One region of the Micromonospora sp. NPDC126480 genome, then DNA from elsewhere that is predicted to be linked to it. Evidence: predicted binding sites of a transcription regulator. Region 1 holds the regulator's gene; the other holds the start of a gene.

The links. The regulator HrcA, encoded in region 1, represses chaperone genes, less so after heat shock. The targets are predictions, from matches to a motif close to GGTTNGCACNCTCNNNNNGAGNGTGCNAACC.
Region 2: the regulator HrcA is predicted to act here: its motif matches at 4,305-4,335, upstream of groL (chaperonin GroEL).

The regions. Positions count from the first base shown of each region.
Region 1 is NZ_JBEORU010000031.1:52,501-59,803, forward strand. Features, by position in the region: gene ABTW87_RS24600 (enoyl-CoA hydratase-related protein) at 1-493, opposite strand, end outside; gene hemW (radical SAM family heme chaperone HemW) at 514-1,737, shown strand; gene ABTW87_RS24610 (DUF4870 domain-containing protein) at 1,816-2,391, opposite strand; gene hrcA (heat-inducible transcriptional repressor HrcA) at 2,641-3,663, shown strand; gene dnaJ (molecular chaperone DnaJ) at 3,736-4,881, shown strand; gene ABTW87_RS24625 (16S rRNA (uracil(1498)-N(3))-methyltransferase) at 4,927-5,661, shown strand; gene ABTW87_RS24630 (SDR family NAD(P)-dependent oxidoreductase) at 5,764-6,525, opposite strand; gene ABTW87_RS24635 (histidine triad nucleotide-binding protein) at 6,620-6,982, shown strand; gene ABTW87_RS24640 (serine hydrolase domain-containing protein) at 6,979-7,303, shown strand, end outside.
Region 2 is NZ_JBEORU010000018.1:68,744-76,046, forward strand. Features, by position in the region: gene ABTW87_RS18190 (S8 family serine peptidase) at 1-1,122, shown strand, start outside; gene ABTW87_RS18195 (GNAT family N-acetyltransferase) at 1,207-2,136, shown strand; gene ABTW87_RS18200 (hypothetical protein) at 2,222-2,422, shown strand; gene groL (chaperonin GroEL) at 2,486-4,108, opposite strand; gene ABTW87_RS18210 (hypothetical protein) at 4,383-5,519, opposite strand; gene ABTW87_RS18215 (cold-shock protein) at 5,731-5,934, opposite strand; gene ABTW87_RS18220 (GNAT family N-acetyltransferase) at 6,148-6,693, shown strand; gene paaN (phenylacetic acid degradation protein PaaN) at 6,805-7,303, opposite strand, start outside.

The DNA of each region.
Region 1 (7,303 bases):
CCCCGGTCAGGTACAGCTCGGCCGCGGCGCGGGGGTGCAGCCGGGGCAGCACGGTCGCCGAGATCACGGCCGGGATCACCCCGATCCGGACCTCGGTGAACGCGAACGTCGCCTCCTGCGCGCACACCGCCAGGTCGGCCGCCGCGATCAGGCCCAGCCCGCCGGCCCGGGCCGGTCCGGCCACCCGCGCCACCACCGGCTTGGGGCACTCCCAGACGGCCGCGAGCACGTCGCCGAGCATCCCGGCGGGCACGGTCCCGCTGGCGTACGCGGCGGCGGTCTCCTTCAGGTCGGCGCCGGAGCAGAAGACCGGACCGGTGTGGTCCAGCACGACCACGCGTACGCCGTCGTCGGCGACCGCCGCGGCGAGGCCGTCGAGCAGCTGGGTCATCAGCGGCGTGGAGAGCGCGTTGCGGTTGTGCGGGCTGTCCAGGGTGAGGGTGGTCACCCCGCGGGCCGTGGTGACCCGCACGAGCGCGTCGGGAGAGGTCATGGAAGGGCACACTAGTGGCCATGCCCGGCGTCCTTCCAGAAGGCGAGATCGTCCCCGCCGACGGTTCGCTGCCCGCCACCGCCCTCGGCTCGGTCGGCGCGCGCGGTTTCGGCGTGTACGTGCACGTTCCGTTCTGCGCCAGCCGCTGCGGCTACTGCGACTTCAACACGTACACGGCGGCCGAGCTGGGCGGTGGTGCCGGCCGCGAGGAGTACGCGGACACCGTCCTCGCCGAGCTGGCCCTGGCCGCCCGGGTGCTGCGCGACAGCCCGCCGCCCCGGGTCGACACGGTCTTCGTCGGCGGCGGCACCCCGACCCTGCTTCCGCCCGGCGACCTGGCGCGGATCCTCGACGGCGTCGACCGCGCGTTCGGGTTGGCGCCGGACGCCGAGGTCACCACCGAGGCCAACCCGGAGTCGGTCACCCCGGAGTCGCTCGCCGCGCTGCGGGCCGCCGGCTACACGCGGATCTCGCTGGGCATGCAGTCCGCGTCGCCGGGGGTGCTGGCGATCCTCGACCGCAGGCACAGCGCCGGCCGGGCGGTCGCCGCCGCGCGGGAGGCCCGCGACGCCGGGTTCGCGCACGTCAACCTGGATCTGATCTACGGCACGCCGGGGGAGAGCGCGGCGGACTTCGCGGCCACGCTCGACCAGGTGGTCGGCGCCGGGGTGGACCACGTCAGCGCGTACGCCCTGATCGTGGAGGAGGGCACCCGGCTCGCCGCCCGGATGCGCCGCGGTGAGCTGGCGTACCCCTCCGACGACGTCGCCGCGGACCGTTACCTGGCCGCGGAGGCCGCCCTCGGCGCGGCCGGCTTCTCCTGGTACGAGGTTTCCAACTGGGCACGGACGCCGGCCGCCCGCTGCCGCCACAACCTGCTGTACTGGTCCGGCGGGGACTGGTGGGGCCTCGGCCCAGGGGCGCACAGCCACGTCGGCGGTGTGCGCTGGTGGAACGTGAAGCACCCCACGGCGTACGCGAAGCGCCTGGCCGCCGGGGAGTCGCCCGGTCTGGCCCGGGAGGTGCTGTCCGCCGACGAGGCGCACATGGAGGACGTCATGCTGCGCCTGCGGCTCGCCTCCGGCCTGCCGCTGGACGTGCTGGACCCGGCCGGGCTGGCCGGCGCGGAGCGGGCGCGGGCGAGCGGCCTGCTCGACGCGGCGGAGTGGGCGGCCGGCCGCGCCGTGCTGACCCTGCGTGGCCGGCTGCTCGCCGACGCCGTGGTGCGTGACCTGCTGCCGTGACCGCCGCTCCCGGCCGGGTCCCCCCGCGTCGGGCGAGGGTGGGTGGTGCCGACCGGCCGGGGGAGCGGCCGGTCGGGATCACTTGATGAAGTTCGCGGACATCGGGTAGCGGTACAGCGTGCCCTCGTTCGCCCGCAGGCCGGCGATGATGCCGAACACGATCTGGATCACCACGACGGCGATGCTGGGCAGGAACAGCAGGCACCAGCTGACGAAGAGCAGCACGAAGGCGATGAGCGACCACACGATCTGGAAGTTCAGCGCCGCGAGGGCGTGGGCCCGGACGCTCGGCGACTGGTTGCCGCGGGCCAGGTACGCGATCAGCGGGGCGACGAAACCGAGCGGGCCGAAGCTGACCAACGCGCCGAGCGCGCCGCCGAAGTGCGCGACGAGCGCCCAGGTCTTGTCCTCGTTGTTGGCGTAGCCGGCGGGTGGGCCGTACGCGCCGCCGGTCGGGTAGCCCGGACCGGGAGGGGGATATCCACCCGGCGGCGGGTAGCCGCCGGACGGCGGAGTGTCACCGGTGGGTGGCGGATAGCCGCCGGGCGGGGGATAGCCGCCCGCGCCGGGTGCGCCGGACAGTGGTGTGGTGGGCTCGTCGGGGCCGGGGCCCTGGGGGTCTCCGCTGCCGGGAGGGCGAGGTGGTTCAGTCATGGGGATCACGGTAGGGGCAGCCGACAACGGCGCACCAGAGCGACACCGGCCCGGATGTCCGGATGAACGGCCCTGGTGTGACGGGACGGCACCGCCCCGGCGTCGCGGTCGGCCGTCGGGGCGCCCCAATCGTCCCTCGTTGATCATCGCGGCGGCGGGCGCGCCGACGTAGACTGGCACTCGCTACAGTCGAGTGCCAGGGCGCCGCCCGGGCAGCCGGCGGCCGACGCGCGACAGGAGGTGGGGAGGATGGGTCTCGACGACCGCAAGCTCGCGGTGCTGCGCGCGATCGTCGAGGACTACGTCGCCACCCAGGAGCCGGTCGGCAGCAAGGCCCTGGTCGAGCGCCATCAGCTGGGCGTCTCCCCGGCGACCGTCCGTAACGACATGGCGGTCCTCGAGGAGGAGGGCTACATCCGGCAGCCGCACACCAGCGCGGGCCGGGTCCCCACCGACCGGGGCTACCGGCTCTTCGTGGACCGGCTGTCCCGGGTCAAGCCGCTCAGCCCGGCCGAGCGCCGCGCGATAGAGCGCTTCCTGGTCGGCGCGGTCGACCTCGACGACGTGGTGCACCGCACCGTCCGGCTGCTGGCCCAGCTGACCCGGCAGGTCGCCGTCGTGCAGTACCCGTCGCTGGCCCGCTCCTCGGTGCGTCACCTGGAGCTGGTGCCCATCTCCACCACCCGGTTGATGCTCGTCATGATCGCCGACACCGGCCGCGTCGAGCAGCGCCTCGTCGAGCTGCCCCGGCCGATCCCCGCCGACGACGTCACCGACCTGCGCCGACTGGTCAACGAGAAGCTGGTCGGCACCCGGCTGTCCGAGACGCCGCCCCTGGTGCAGGCGCTGGTCGACGAGGCCACGGCCGAGCTGCGCCCCGCCATGACCACGCTCTCCACGGTGCTGCTGGAGACGCTGGTCGAGCGGCACGAGGAGCGGATCGCCCTGGCCGGCACCGCCAACCTGGCCCGGGGCGGCCTGCTCGACTTCCAGGGCTCGCTGCGGCCGATCCTGGAGGCGCTGGAGGAGGAGGTCGTGCTCCTCAAGCTCATCGGCGAGGTCGAGCCGAGCACCATGCGGGTCCGCATCGGCGACGAGAATGAGATCGACAATCTCCGTGCGGCGTCGGTGGTCAGCACCGGCTACGGCCCCGGGGCCACCATCGTCGGTGGTCTCGGCGTGCTGGGCCCGACCCGGATGGACTACCCCGGCACCATCGCCACGGTGCGGGCCGTGGCACGCTACGTGGGCGACCTGCTGGCCCAGAACTAGGCAGTACCCGTCCGGCCACGTTCGGGCCGGCGGCCGGCGCAACGCGAGACGAACATGAGGACACGGAACGCAGTGGCCAGGGACTACTACGGCATCCTCGGCGTGAGCCGGGACGCCTCCGACGACGAGATCAAGCGCGCCTACCGCAAGCTCGCGCGCAAGTACCACCCGGACGTGAATCCGGACCCGGAGGCGCAGGAGAAGTTCAAGGACATCAACGCCGCGTACGAGGTCCTCTCCGACGACCGGAAGCGGCAGATCGTCGACCTCGGCGGCGATCCCCTCGCGCCGGGCGGCGGGGGCGCCGGCGGTCCGGGCGGTCCCGGCGGGGCGGGCCCGTTCGTCGGCTTCCAGGACATCATGGACGCGTTCTTCGGCGGTGCCGCCGGCGGTGCCCGGGGGCCGCGCCCGCGTACCCGGCCCGGTGCCGACGCGATTCTCCGCCTGGAACTGGATCTGCAGGAGACCGCGTTCGGCGTCGAGGCGCCGATCACCGTCGACACGGCCGTGCTCTGCACCACGTGCTCCGGCGCCGGCACCGCCGCCGGCACCCACCTGGCCACCTGTGAGGCGTGCGGCGGCCGGGGCGAGGTCCAGTCGGTGCAGCGAACCTTCCTCGGCCAGGTCGTGTCGGCCCGGCCGTGCACCGTCTGCCAGGGCTACGGCACGACGATCCCGCACCCCTGCCCGACCTGCGCCGGTGACGGGCGGGTGCGCACCCGCCGCTCGCTCACCGTCAAGATTCCGGCCGGCGTCGAGGACGGCATGCGCATCCGGCTGGCCCAGCAGGGCGAGGTCGGCCCCGGCGGCGGCACGGCCGGCGACCTCTACGTCGAGATCCACGAGCGGCCGCACGACGTCTTCTCCCGCAAGGGCGACGACCTGCACTGCCGGGTGACCGTCCCGATGACGGCGGCGGCGCTCGGCACGCGCCTCACCATCAAGACGCTCGACAGCGAGGAGCCCGTCGACGTCAAGCCCGGCACCCAGCCCGGCAGCACGCTGCGGCTGCGCGCCCGTGGCGTACCGCACCTGCGCGGCACCGGGCGCGGCGACCTCTACGTCCACCTCGACGTCCGTACGCCGACCAAGCTCGACGCCGAGCAGGAGAAGATGCTGCGCGAGTTCGCCCGTACCCGTGGCGAGGAGGTCGCCGAGCTGACCAAGCAGGGCGGCTTCTTCTCCCGGATGCGGGACGCCTTCAACGGCCACGCCTGACGGTCCGGCGGCCCGGCGACCGGCCGGGCCGTTAGCCTGACGATCGTGTCCGCACCGCTCTTCCTCGTCGAGTCGCTGCCCACCGCCGACGAGATGGTCCTCGACGGCCCCGAGGGGCGGCACGCCGCCACCGTGCAGCGACTCCGCGTCGGCGAGCGGCTGCTGCTCGCCGACGGGCGGGGTGGCACGGCCGCCGCGGTGGTCACCGCCGTCGGCAAGGCCACCCTCGACGTCGAGATCACCTCCCGGGGGTACGCGGACGCGCCCGTCCCGCGGCTGGTGGTGGTGCAGGGCATCGCCAAGGGGGACCGGGGCGAACTGGCGGTGCAGGCGATGACCGAGGCGGGCGTCGACGAGATCGTGCCCTGGGCGGCCGAACGGTCGATCGCCCTCTGGCGCGGTGACCGGGGCGTACGGGCCCGGGAGAAGTGGGTCGCCACCGCGCGGGAGGCGGCGAAGCAGGCCCGCCGGCCGTGGCTGCCGGTGGTGGCCGGCTCCCCGGACGAGTCGACGGCCCGGGTGGCCCGCCGGCTCGCCGGGGCGGACGCCGCGTTCGTCCTTCACGAGGCGGCCGAGGAGCGGCTGACGACGGTGGCGCTACCGGCGACCGGTGAGATCGTCCTGGTGGTCGGCCCCGAGGGCGGCATTTCGGACCGCGAGCTGGACGCCTTCACGGAGGCCGGCGCCCGCCCGGTCCGCCTCGGCCCGTCCGTCCTGCGTACCTCCACCGCCGGCGTAGCGGCCCTTGCAGTCCTCTCCACCCGCCTCTCCCGCTGGTAACCCGCCCCACCCTGGCGATCATGGAGTTGTGGTGCCTGACAAAAACCGCAAATCTGGCTGCAACGGGCACCATAAGTCAATGATCGACAGGCTGGGGGTGGGTCAGGTGCGGAGGTAGCTGGCGCCGTTCAGGTCCACGATCGTGCCGGAGGCCCACTCCGCGGCGGGACTCGCCAGCCAGTGCACCGCAGCGGCGATCTCCTCGGGACGGGCCACCCGGTCGAACGGGGACTGGGCGCGGATCGCGGCGCCCCGCTCGCCGCTGAGGTGCTCGGTGGTCATGTCGGTCTCGACGAAGCCCGGGGCCACGGTGGCGACCGCGATGCCGTACGGCGCCAGCGCGACGGCCAGGGACTGGCCCAGGGCGTTCAAACCCGCCTTGCTCGCCCCGTACGCCGGCTGCTCCGGCTCGCCCCGGAACGCGCCCCGCGACGAGACGTTGACGATCCGGCCGCCCCGCTCCCGCATGTGCTGCGCCGCGCACCAGGTGACGTTGGCCGCGCCGGTCAGGTTCGTCTCCACCGCCTGCCGCCAGCGGGCCCGCCACTCCTCGTACGAGGTGCCGAAGACCGGGTGGGGAGCGTCCCGCTCGCCGTACACACCGGCGTTGTTGACCAGCACGTCCAGCCCGCCCAGGCGCGCCGCGGCCTCGTCCACCATGGCGCGTACCGCCGCCGGGTCGGTGAGGTCGGCGCGGACCACCACGTGGCCGTCGCCGGGCAGGTCGGCACGGACCCGTTCGGCGGCCTCGCCGGAGTCCCGGTGGTGGATCGCCACCCGGTCCCCGCCGGCGGCGAACGCCCGCGCCACCGCCCGCCCGATGCCCCGCGAGGCCCCTGTCACCAGCACCGCCCGTGAAGTCACGCCGGCCATCCTGCCGCACTCGGCGCGGCCTGTTAAGAAGGGACCCTTCCACTACCGCAGGCGTTAACAAGGGGCCCTTCCTTACACTGCCCCGGTGAGCACAACTGACTGCCTGTTCTGCCGCATCGTCGCCGGGGAGATCCCGGCCACCGTCGTCCGGGAAACCGAAACCACCCTCGCCTTCCGGGACATCGACCCGAAGGCGCCGGTGCACGTGCTGGTCATCCCGAAGGAGCACTACGCCGACGTGGCCACCCTCGCGCAGGGCGACCCGGGGCTCGCCGGCGAGGTGCTCGTCACCGCCGCCGCGGTGGCCGAGGACGAGGGCCTGCTCGGGGACGGCTTCCGGCTGATGTTCAACACCGGGGCGTACGGCGGGCAGGAGGTCTTCCACGTCCATGCGCACCTGCTCGGCGGCGCGCCGCTCGGCCCGATGCTCGCCCGGAACGTGGCGTGACGGCCGTGCCGGACCGGCTGGACCGGATGGTCCGGCAGGTCCAGGCGCAGGCGCGGATCCCGGCGCTCTCGGCGGCCCTGCACCGTGCCGACCGCCCGTTGTGGACCTGCACGGTCGGCTGGACCGGGAACGACACCGCCCTGGACCCGCAGACCCGGTTCCGGATCGGCTCGGTGACGAAGACCTTCACGGCCGTCCTGGTCATGCAGTGCCGCGACGACGGCCTGCTCGACCTGGACGACCCGCTGAGCCGGCACCTGGACGTGCCGGCGCACGGCGAGCTCACCGTGCGCCGGCTGCTGTCGCACACCGCCGGCCTGC
Region 2 (7,303 bases), on a different contig from region 1:
CGCCGGTTCGGGCTGGACCACACGCCGTACTACCTGGTCAACGCGATCGAGGTGGACGGCGGGCCGCTGGTGCGGGCGTGGCTCGCCGGCCGCCCCGAGGTGGACCGGGTGCTGGTCAGCCAGCGGATCCGGCCGCTGCCGGCACCGGCCGCCCCGACCCGCGGCGAGGCGCCACCGCCACGCGGTCCGGAGTGGAACGTCCGGTTGCTCGGCGCCGACCGGGTCTGGTCGGAGCTGGGCGTCACCGGCGCCGGCGTGACGGTCGGCAGCTCCGACTCGGGGGTGGACGGCGCCCACCCGGCGCTGGCCGCCGGTTTCCGGGGCGGCGACGACTCGTGGCACGACCCCTGGGACGGCACCTCGGTCCCCGACGACGAGGGCGGGCACGGCACCCACACGCTCGGCAGCGCCGTCGGGCGCGGCGGCATCGGGGTGGCACCCGGCGCCTCCTGGACCGGCTGCGTCAACCTGGACCGCAACCTCGGCAACCCGGCCTACTACCTGGACTGCCTCCAGTTCATGCTGGCGCCCTTCCCGCCCGGCGGGGACCCGTTCACTGACGGCCGCCCGCAGCGCGCGCCGGACATCCTCACCAACTCGTGGGGCTGCCCGGCGCTCGAAGGCTGCGACCCGCGGGTGCTGCGACCGGCCACCGACGCGCTGGACGCCGCCGGCATCCTGGTCGTGGCGGCCGCCGGCAACACCGGGCCGCACTGCGGTTCGGTCGACGACCCGCCGGCGCCCTACCCGGACGTGCTGACCGTCGGCGCGGTGGACCGGCAGCGGCGGGTGACGGACTTCTCCTCCCGCGGCCCGACGCCCGGTGGCGAGGCCAAGCCCGACCTGGTGGCACCCGGTGCCGACGTGCTCAGCGCGATGCCCGGCGGCGGGTACGGCGAACTCAGCGGCACGTCGATGGCGACCCCGCAGGTGGCGGGCGTGGCGGCGCTGATGTGGTCGGCGAACCCGGCGCTGGTCGGTGACCTGGCGAGGACGCGACGGATCCTGACCGAGACCGCCAACGCGGTCCCGGTGGCCGCGGGTGCGTGCGGCGGCGAGCGCAACGTCGCCGGCGCCGGCCTCGTCGACGCGTACGCGGCCGTCCGCGCCGCAACGGGGTGAAAGGAAGGGCCCCCTGTTAACGCCTGGGGTAGTAAAAGGGCCCCTTCTTAACAGAAGCGCCCCGGTGATCTAGGGTCGGCGTCCATGGGCGTGGAGATCGTCGAGCTGACCCCGGACCGCCTCTCCGCCGTTCTGGAGCTGTGCGGCCGGGCGCTGGACCTGCCGGAGGACGCGGCCGAGGCGCCGGCCATCGTGGACGTGCTCTGGTCCCGGGCCGCCGCCGACCGGCCGGTGGTCCCGCTGGGCGCGTACCGGGACGGTCTCCTCGTCGGCGTACTCATCGGTTCGGTCTCCGGCCGCGACGGCGCGCAGGGGCACGTGGACCTGGTCGCCGTGGACCCGGCGCACCGGCGCCGCGGCGTCGGCCGGGCGCTGCTGTCGTACGCCGAGACGAGGCTCGCCGCGCTCGGGGCGACGGAGGTGCTGCTGGCCGGCAACCCGCCGTACTATGCCTGGCCGGGCATTGACGTGCGGTACACGCCGGCGGTCTGCGCGGCGCAGGCGCTCGGCTACAGCCAGGACCGTACGGCCTGGAACATGACCGCCGACCTGTCGTACGACGGGAGCCCGGCCCTGCGCACGACGGCGCCGGCGGAGCAGCGGCTGGCCGGCCAGGGCGTGGCGGTACGCCGCGCGGAGCTGGCGGACCTGCCGGCGCTTGCGGCCTTCGCCCGGTCGGTGTTCGGCGGTGCCTGGGACGCGGAGCTGGCCGGCTCGGTCGGCCGTGACCTGGCCGGCTGCCATCTCGCCGAGCGTGCCGGCGAGGTGCTGGGGTTCGCCGCCTGGGGCTCGTCGCGGCCGAGCTGGTTCGGCCCGATGGGTACGGCGCCGGCGGCCGAGGGGTCGGGGATCGGGGGCGTGCTGCTCCGTCGCTGCCTGGCCGACCAGCGGGCCGCCGGGGTCACGGCGGCGCAGATCGGCTGGGTGGGCCCGGTCCGGTTCTACTCGGGCAGCGCGGGCGCCCGGATCGAGCGGGTGTTCTTCCTGTACCGGAGGACCCTCGCGGATCGATAACGGGCGAATAGGATAGATCACCTGATAGCGTCATTCGCCCGCGTCGCCCATCGACGCCCCCTACCGTTTCGGTAGAGGAGGCAGCATGACCACGGACGACGAACGGCCCGGGCCGTTGCCCTTCGACCGAATCGACTTCGGCGACGCCGAGCAGCGGGCGGAGATGGACGGCACCGACGAGCCGCCGGCCGACGAACCGGTGGCGGTGGTGGACGAGCCGGTCCAGGTACGGCAGCCGTACGACCGGACGCAGAAGCGGCGCAACCAACGGCCGCTGCCGACGTAGGAGATACGCGAAAGGGGCGGACCGCTGACGCGGCCCGCCCCTCCCGGTGTCGTGGAGCTGGACTCAGAAGTCCATGTCCCCGCCACCCGGGCCAGCCGGGGCGGCCGGGGTCTTCTCCGGCTTGTCCGCCACGACGGCCTCGGTGGTGAGGAAGAGCGCCGCGATCGACGACGCGTTCTGCAGCGCCGACCGGGTCACCTTGGCCGGGTCGATGATGCCCGCGGCCATCAGGTCCACGTACTCGCCGGTCGCGGCGTTCAGGCCGTGACCCGCCTCGATGTTGCGGACGTGCTCGACGACGACGCCACCCTCGAGGCCGGCGTTGACGGCGATCTGCCGCAGCGGGGCGTCCAGCGCGATCTTGACGATCTGGGCGCCGGTCGCCTCGTCGCCGGCCAGGTCCAGCTTGTCGAAGGCGGTCTTGCCCGCCTGCACCAGCGCGACGCCACCACCCGGGACGATGCCCTCCTCGACGGCGGCCTTCGCGTTCCGGACGGCGTCCTCGATGCGGTGCTTGCGCTCCTTCAGCTCGACCTCGGTGGCCGCGCCGACCTTGATCACCGCGACGCCACCGGCCAGCTTGGCCAGCCGCTCCTGCAGCTTCTCGCGGTCGTAGTCGGAGTCGCTCTTGTCGATCTCGGCCCGGATCTGGTTGACCCGGCCCTGGATCTGCTCGGCGTCACCGGCACCGTCGACGATGGTGGTCTCGTCCTTGGTCACCACGACCTTGCGGGCGCGGCCCAGCATGTCGAGGCCGACGGCGTCCAGCTTGAGGCCGACCTCCTCGCTGATGACCTGGCCACCGGTGAGGATGGCGATGTCGGTCAGCATGGCCTTGCGGCGGTCACCGAAGCCCGGCGCCTTGACGGCGACCGACTTGAAGGTGCCCCGGACCTTGTTGACCACCAGGGTGGCGAGGGCCTCGCCCTCCAGGTCCTCGGCGATGATCAGCAGCGGCTTGCCGCCCTGCATGACCTTCTCGAGGATCGGGAGCAGGTCCTTCACCGACGAGATCTTGCTGTTGACGATCAGGATGTACGGGTCGTCGAAGACGGCCTCCATACGCTCCGGGTCGGTCATGAAGTACGCGGAGATGTAGCCCTTGTCGAAGCGCATACCCTCGGTGAGCTCCAGCTCCAGGCCGAAGGTGTTGCTCTCCTCGACGGTGATGACGCCTTCCTTGCCGACCTTGTCCATCGCCTCGGCGATGATCTCGCCGACGCTTGTGTCACCGGCGGAGATGGAGGCGGTGGAGGCGATCTGCTCCTTGGTCTCGACGTCCTTGGCGAGCTTCAGCAGCTCCTCCGAGACGCTCGTGACCGCGGCCTCGATGCCCCGCTTCAGGGCCATCGGGTTGGCGCCGGCGGCCACGTTGCGCAGGCCCTCACGAACCAGGGCCTGGGCCAGGACGGTCGCCGTCGTCGTGCCGTCACCGGCGACGTCGTCGGTCTTCTTCGCGACCTCCTTGACCAGCTCGGCGCCGATCTTCTCGTACGGGTCCTCGAGCTCGATCTCCTTGGCGATGCTCACACCATCGTTGGTGATGGTGGGGGCACCCCACTTCTTCTCGAGCACGACGTTGCGGCCCTTGGGGCCGAGGGTCACCTTCACGGCGTCGGCGAGCTGGTTCATGCCCCGCTCGAGGCCGCGGCGAGCCTCCTCGTCGAACGCGATCATCTTGGCCATACGGCGTTGTCCTCCTGGACACTCACGGGCCACCCGAGGGTGTGCCCCGGATGGGCCGCCTGGTGTACGCACCTTGGGACGTCGCCACCTGGCGACGACGACGTCCGCAGGCCGGGCCGGATAGCCCGCGACGACCGGCCATGTGCCGCACCCGTGTCTCGGGACACTTGTGCGGCCGTGGCCCTACCGCCCCGACCATTGGCACTCACGGTCTGCGAGTGCCAATGACCTGTTTAGCACTCTCCCTTGCCGAGTGCAAGCACGATCACCCCGGTCAGCCGAGTTCGGCCGCCAGCCGCGCGGCGTTCACCGGGGCCTCGTGGGCCCGCTGCTCGGCGTACGTGACGACCAGCCCGACCTGCTGCGCCAGGTGGGCCGGGAGCGCCAGCAGCGCGGTGATCGTCAGCACGACGAGGAGCCCGACAGCCGTGCCCGGGGACTCCAGCGGCGCCGCGCCGAACGGCATCGTGGCCATGCCCTCCAGCACGCCGGCCGCCCCGGAGACGACGATCACCACGGCGGCGATCAGCGCCACCCGGCCGAGCACCAGGCCGAGACGGTCGTGGAACATCCGGAACGACCGGGCGATCGGGGCCTGCCGCTCGAAGAGGTAGACCGGGCCGGCCAGGCTCAGGGCGAACGCGAGGTAGACACCGGGCAGCACGCAGAAACACACGCCGACGGCGATCAGCAGGCCGATCAGCAGCGTCCAGCCCCACAGACCCGGCGCGCGGCGCAGACCGTGGCGGAACGCGCCGGCCAGGTCGACCGGCTCACCGGCCGCCTGGCGGGCGATCACCCAGGTGCCCGCCGCCCAGCCCACGCTCTGCACCAGGCCGAAGACCACCGCGCCGCCGACCGCGACGGCGAAGAGGGTGGCCAGGTCCCCCACGAACCCGTCGGGCAGCGCGGCCGGGTCGTCGGCCGTGGCCGTCTCCCACTTCGCTGTCGGGTCGACCGCGTACGTCAGGAGCCCGACCAGGATCGCCGGCAGCACCTGGGTCAACAGCAGGATCGGCAGGAGCAGCCGCCAGCCGCGCCGGACCGCGCCGACGCACCGGTCGAACCAGCCGGTCAGGCCGGCACCGGGTGGTGTGACGAGCGGGTCGGCGGGATCGAGCCCGGCCGCGGACCAGCCGGCGAAGGGTTGCCCCGGCCAGACCGGAGCGCCCGGCTGCCACGGACCGGAGGCCGCCCACGTCGCGTCGCCCGTGCCGGGCGCAGGCGCGGCCGGACCCCAGACGTACGCCGGCGTGGTCGGATCCATCGGGTACGGAGGGACGGCCGGCGGCTGGCCCGGCTCGGCTGTCGGCATGCCGTGGCCCGGGGCCGGCTCGGCTCCCGGCAGGTCGCGGCCCGGGGCCGCCTCGGCTCCGGGCGTGCCGGGCTGCGGGGCCGCCTGAGGCGGCACGGCACCGGACGTCGAATCTCGATCATCCGGTGGCGGTGACGGCACGGTCGGGGGTGGCTGGTCGGACAATGAACCCTCCTCAGCGACGGCTGGAACGGTTCACGATCTTCCCTGGTGCGGTGTCGGTGCCGCACCCCGGCCGGCCACGGTCCGCGGTGGCGGATCACGGGCGTCGTCGGTCGGCTCCCGGCGGAGCGGAGCCGAGGGCCGCTCAGGCGATGACGCGCACCCGCTCGGCCTGGGGACCCTTCTGGCCCTGGGCGATCTCGAACTCCACCCGCTGGCCGTCGTCCAGCGCCTTGTAGCCGTCCATCTCGATGGCGGAGAAGTGGACGAAGACGTCCTGGCCGCCGTCGACGGCGATGAAGCCGTAGCCCTTTTCGGCGTTGAACCACTTAACGGTGCCCTGTGCCACGGTGCACTTCCTCACTCTGCGCGGCGTTCCACTCACCCCGCCGCGACCGGCGCGCCGGCCCGCGGGGCGGCACCGGTTCGGCGATCGGCGACGGCCGCTGAATCGGTGACCGAAATCGCACGCTACACGAGGCGTGACGGCGGCGCACGACCACAAATCGGGCATATTCCGGGGGATCCGCATCGCTGTTCATCGCTGTGGTAGGCATGCGGGATGACGAGCAACCCGGGCGCGCCCGACCCGGGGCAGGTCGCGGTGCGGCGGGCACAGGTCCGGCGGGTCCGGCCGGCGGACGCCGCGCGGATGCGGGCCCTGCGGCTGGAGATGCTCGCCGACGCACCGCTGGCGTTCCTGGAGACCATCGCCGACGCGGCCGCCCGTCCGCACGCCGAGTTCGCCGCGCGCGTCGCGCACGTCTCGTCCGGCACCCGCATGGCGCAGTTCGTCGCGGATCCGGGCGGCCGGCTGGTCGGGCACGCCGGCGGCACGGTGACCCCGGAGGAGCCGGGCCTCACCGTCGTGTACGCGGTCTACGTCACGCCGTCCTGGCGGGGCACCGGGCTGCTCGCCGATCTGGTCGACGCGGTTGCGGGCTGGTCGCGTGCCTGCGGCCGGGCGGAGCTGATGCTGGAGGTCGTGGTCGGCAACGACCGGGCCTACCGGGCGTACCAGCGGCTGGGCTTCGTCGACACCGGCGTACGCGTCCCGCATCCGACGATCCCCACGCTCACCGAACTTCAGATGCGCCGCCCGGCGTGACGCGCCGCTGTCTCGAGCCCCTGTTAACTCGAGCCCCTGTTAACTCGAGCCTCTGTTAAGAGGGGCCCCTTCCTATGCACCAGGCGTTAAGAAGGGGCCCTTCCTTACACCTCAGGCGTGGCGGCGGCTCTGGACGACCCGGAAGCGGTTCGCGACGTACGCGCCGTCGGTCAGAGCGGCGTTGGCCGCCGCGTTGGCGCCGCTGCCGTGGAAGTCCGAGAAGGCCGCCGACTGGTTGACGAACACCCCGCCGGTCAGGTTGGCCGACAGGTGCACCCCGACCTCGATCGCCGCCGCCTCGGCCGCGTCCAGCACCGCCTCGTCGGTGGCGTAGACGGCCGCGGTCAGCGCGCCCATCTCGCCGACCGTGGAGCGCAGGATCTCCAGGCTGTGCTCGGTCGAGTCGGTCGCGATCGCGAACGAGATCGGCCCGAACCACTCGCGCGAGTAGGTGGCGGCGTCGCCGGCGCCCAGCTTGACGATTGTCGGCGTCCGCACCACCGCGCCGGGGAAGGCCGGGTGCTCGACGGTACGGGACTCCAGCACCGGCTCGCCGACCTTGGTCACCTCGTCCAGCCGCTCCAGCACCCCGTCGTTGACGATCGCGCCG